DNA from 2 places in the Terribacillus sp. 7520-G genome. Region 1 is predicted to be linked to the other one. Evidence: a T-box and tRNA genes for the amino acid it is inferred to sense, from the RefSeq annotation. Region 1 holds a T-box; the other holds one or more tRNA genes.

Region 1 (2,202 bases):
TGTCATACAGACGGAATACTTCTGTGCCAGGGAAGACGTTGCTTCCCTTCTCCTTTTCTTCCGCGACGATACGATTGAGGATGTTCAAACCATCAGCAAGTGTTTCATGGAATCTTTCTTCCTCTGTCTGGATGACAGTTTCGATGAATTCGCGTTTTTCCAGGATTTGCGGATAGAAAGCATCCATGATGTCACCAACGACAGGGACAAGTTCCTTCATGAACGGTTTCTCTATTCCGATATTCTTCGCATAGCGCACCGCCCGGCGGATCAAGCGGCGCAGCACATAGCCGCGGCCTTCGTTGGAAGGAAGCGCACCATCACTGATTGCAAAGGAAACAGTACGGATATGATCGGCAATGACCTTGAACGCCGTATCATCTGCAGGGGTATGGCCATATTTGACTTTTGCAAATTCTGACGTTTTCTCGATGATCGGCATGAATAAGTCTGTTTCGAAATTCGTTTTTGTATCCTGGATGACACATACCATCCTCTCCAGGCCCATACCGGTATCGATGTTCTGTTTTGGAAGCGGTGTGTACGTGTGATCCGGGTTATGGTTGAATTGACTGAAAACAAGGTTCCATATTTCCAAATAACGCTCGTTTTCACCGCCTGGGTAAAGCTCGGGATCAGATGGATCATTGCCATATTCTTCGCCGCGGTCATAGAAAATCTCCGAATTGGGACCACTTGGACCTTCGCCGATATCCCAGAAGTTCTCTTCCGTGCGGATGATCCGCTCCTCTGGAAGACCGACAAGGTCACGCCACATCTGATAAGCTTCCTCGTCTTCCGGGTGAACGGTAACGGATAGACGCTCCGGATCAAAGCCGATCCACTTTTTATCAGTCAGGAACTCCCATGCCCACAGGATTGCTTCCTTCTTGAAATAGTTACCGATCGAGAAGTTCCCAAGCATTTCAAAGAACGTATGATGGCGTGCAGTGAAGCCGACATTTTCGATATCATTTGTACGGATGCTTTTCTGTGCATTGACGATGCGCGGATTCTCGGGCACGACCCGTCCGTCAAAATATTTCTTCAGTGTTGCAACTCCGCTGTTGATCCATAGCAAGGATGGATCATCGACCGGTACCAATGAAGCACTCGGCTCGATGCTGTGTCCTTTCTCCTTGAAGAAATCGAGGAATTTCTGTCTTACTTCAGCAGACGTTAATTTTTCCATGAAAAAGCCTCCTTTATTATGTAAACATACAAAAAACTCCCGTGCCTGCCATTTGCAGGGACGAGAGTATGATCGCGGTACCACCCTGATTATAAGCCAAAAAACGGCCTATCACCTTTAAGCGCAGATAACGGTGCGCATCCGATAAGGATTAACTCAGAGCTCCGGTATAGCTTTCCATCACGCTTTTATGGAGATTCTCGCAGCCAAGGAATCTCTTCTCTTGATAAAAGGACGTCATGTACTGGTACCTTCATCGCTTTTCACTATAAATCTAAGCGTAAGTATAGAGAAAAAAGCGGATTTTGTCAAACATCCGGCTCCTTTGCCGTATCCACGCATGCTTTCAAAATGGTCAGGACAGGCACAGCAGCGATCATACCGATAATACCCCCTAGTTCACCGCCGACAAGCAAGGCGAAAATGATCAGCAGCGGATGGATATGGATGCTTTTGCCGACAATGAAAGGAGAAAGCAGGTTCCCTTCGATCAATTGGATGATGAACACCGTGATACCAGCAAGCAGGGCTGTTTTCGGACTGATTGTTAGTCCTACCAATACAGCTGGCACCGCTCCGATGATCGGACCGAAATAAGGGATGATATTGGTCGTCCCGACCAGCAAAGCCAGTATCAGGGAATATGGCAGCTTGATCAGTGTGAAAGCAGTCCAGGTCAAAAGGCTGATGATGCAGCTGACAAGCAGTACCCCCCTGATGTAATGACCCAGATTATTATCGATCCTCAGCACCAAGCTCTTGACCTTGCTGCGGTAACGGCGCGGCAGGAGCATAAGGCCTGCATGACCGATTTTATCCGTATCTTTCAGCATATAAAAGACAATGACCGGTGTAACCACCAGGAAGATGATCACTTGCGGCAGCTTGTTCCAAGCATGCAGAAGTTTTTTCAAAAATCCTTCGGCACGCTGCTCCAAGCCATGCAGCACGGCATCCATCTGGTCATGCACCGTTTCCGGCAAGAATGCCGTCCGTTCATATAAGAATCG
Region 2 (2,202 bases), on a different contig from region 1:
CCCATCATCCGCTTAGGCAGTACAGCAAATGTGAATGTGTCGCAGACATCGCATAATCTTTCAACCATTGGCTTATACGTTCCTGCCGCAATATCCGTTTCCATTATTTCAAACATATCATCTCTCCCAGTAAAAATAGGAGTCCTCCCGATGAGAACTCCTTATACCAATGATAGGAACTTTTCCTCTGATATGATTCGCAATGGTCTCCCATTCTCAATCATCCGCTCCGCTTGCACAAGCTTGCTCGTTTTCTTGCCAGCAGCGAACTTTTCATAATCCCTTGCTCCGACAACGAGATACCGTGTAGACGCATCCATCCTGTCTGTATGCACGCCGCCTACATTGACCAGCTTTTGGATCGCATCCTTCCGTTTCAAGCTTTTCATCGTCCCGGTGAACATCACCTGCTTCCGGTAGAACGGATGGGCCGGATCGAATTGATCCGTCTGAGGCTTGATATCCCCATATCGTGACCTGCTGCCAGAGGAGCTTGTATCATGGATGCTTTTTTGCTTCACCTTCAATACTTTGGTCAGCTCCTCGATACTCTGTGCACCTGAATCAGCCATCGCATGAAGGAAGATATTCGCTGCCACTCGTGCATCCTCCATGGCATTATGGTGCGCAAAGCTGATATCCTTGCTGGCAGCCAAGGTATTCAGCCGATGGTTCTCCATATCCGGCCACACCTTCTTGCCGATGATCCGCGTACAAAGATAATCAAAATCCGGCATCTCCAATCCAAAACGTGCCGCAGCCTTGCGAATCACACCCATATCAAAGCTGGCATTATGCGCAATGACGACATTGCCGGCCAGATAGCTGCTCAGCTTGGGCCAGATTTCCTTGAACGTCGGCGCATCCTCCACATCACGCGGAAGAATCCCATGCACCTGGATGTTCTGATCTTCAAAATCCATCAGCGGGTTGATCAGTGTGTACCATTCCTCCATCACACCTGTCTCATCCGCTACAGCAACACCGACCGAACAAGCACTGGACCAATACCGATTCGCCGTCTCGAAATCTATACTCACAAACCGCACTCCATCGTCCTCCAAATCGACATTATATTATTTAGATTATATCATAGCAGCCGATAGAGTCCGACAATCATGCTTGCAAAAAAGATATTGCCAGAAACGCAAAGAAGCGCTATAATACTTTTGTGACGGATCATCAATTACATACGGGGCATTAGCTCAGCTGGGAGAGCGCTTCGCTGGCAGCGAAGAGGTCAGCGGTTCGAGCCCGCTATGCTCCACTAAGATAGCGAAAAAGAGGCATACTGATTTATGCCTCTTTTTCGTTTTTCCCAATGAAATGATCTATCATCCATATATCCGATGCTCCTTGATATACCGATAACAGCTCTCCGGCAGCAAATATCTCGGCTCTCCTCCAACAGCGAGCTCATCGCGGATATAAGTGGAGCTGATTTCCATCGCCAGCCCTTTATCAATCAGATGAAAGGTTTGGCCGTCATCATGGTTGCGCAAAAGCGGTGAACGACTGATGACTTTCAGCATATCAATACCGTTACGGGCCATGACGATGAATCGATTATCACGCACCAGTTCTTCGCTATTTCCCCATTTGCCTGCTCCGATATCCTCAAGCAGATCTGCACCCATGATGAAATATATCTCATCATCTGGATAGACTTCCTTGAAATGCTTCAGTGTCTGCTCGGTATACGCATTCCAGGCTTCTTGCTTCATTTCGTAATCATCGGCAATATAACGGTCATTATCCTGTATAGCCATCTGAACCATTTGCCAACGATGTTCGTCGGTCGTATTGAGTTTTTTATCCTTCCGCTTACTGGAGCAAGGCAGGAAGATCACCTTATCCAGCTTGCAGCGATGGGCTACCGTGCTGGCGGTCCATAAATGGACATTGGTAATCGGATCGAAGGAAGAACCATAAATTCCGATTTTCCCCATATCACTTCTCCTCCAGCTGTGACTTGATGTGTTCAATCAATTGCATCTTATTGTTCCAGCAAGCTGTGCTCAAGTCGACAGGATACGCTTCGGGGTTATGTGTCCGTTTATATTCATCCCATAGATAGGTGAGGCTGTGCTTCACATATTCACGCGTCTCTTTCAGTGATGGCAGCTCATAGACGAGCTCGCCATTCCGGAAAATAGGCTGCTGAAGCTCCTTCGCCTCGAAGTCCGTTACGAACTTACTGAT

Evidence for each region. The T-box of region 1 lies ahead of alaS (alanine--tRNA ligase). A T-box ahead of a tRNA ligase gene usually reads a tRNA of that ligase, here a tRNA-Ala.
Region 2: it encodes a tRNA-Ala, which carries the amino acid that the T-box ahead of alaS (alanine--tRNA ligase) is inferred to sense. The anticodon was not compared.

The regions. Positions count from the first base shown of each region.
Region 1 is NZ_NQFP01000019.1:41,517-43,718, forward strand. It holds gene alaS (alanine--tRNA ligase) at 1-1,192, opposite strand, end outside; T-box leader at 1,246-1,458, opposite strand; gene CHH53_RS07470 (AI-2E family transporter) at 1,501-2,202, opposite strand, start outside.
Region 2 is NZ_NQFP01000010.1:24,637-26,838, forward strand. It holds gene CHH53_RS04265 (hypothetical protein) at 1-116, opposite strand, end outside; gene CHH53_RS04270 (exonuclease domain-containing protein) at 162-1,040, opposite strand; tRNA gene CHH53_RS04275 (tRNA-Ala) at 1,195-1,267, shown strand; gene nadD (nicotinate (nicotinamide) nucleotide adenylyltransferase) at 1,335-1,949, opposite strand; gene CHH53_RS04285 (nicotinate phosphoribosyltransferase) at 1,951-2,202, opposite strand, start outside.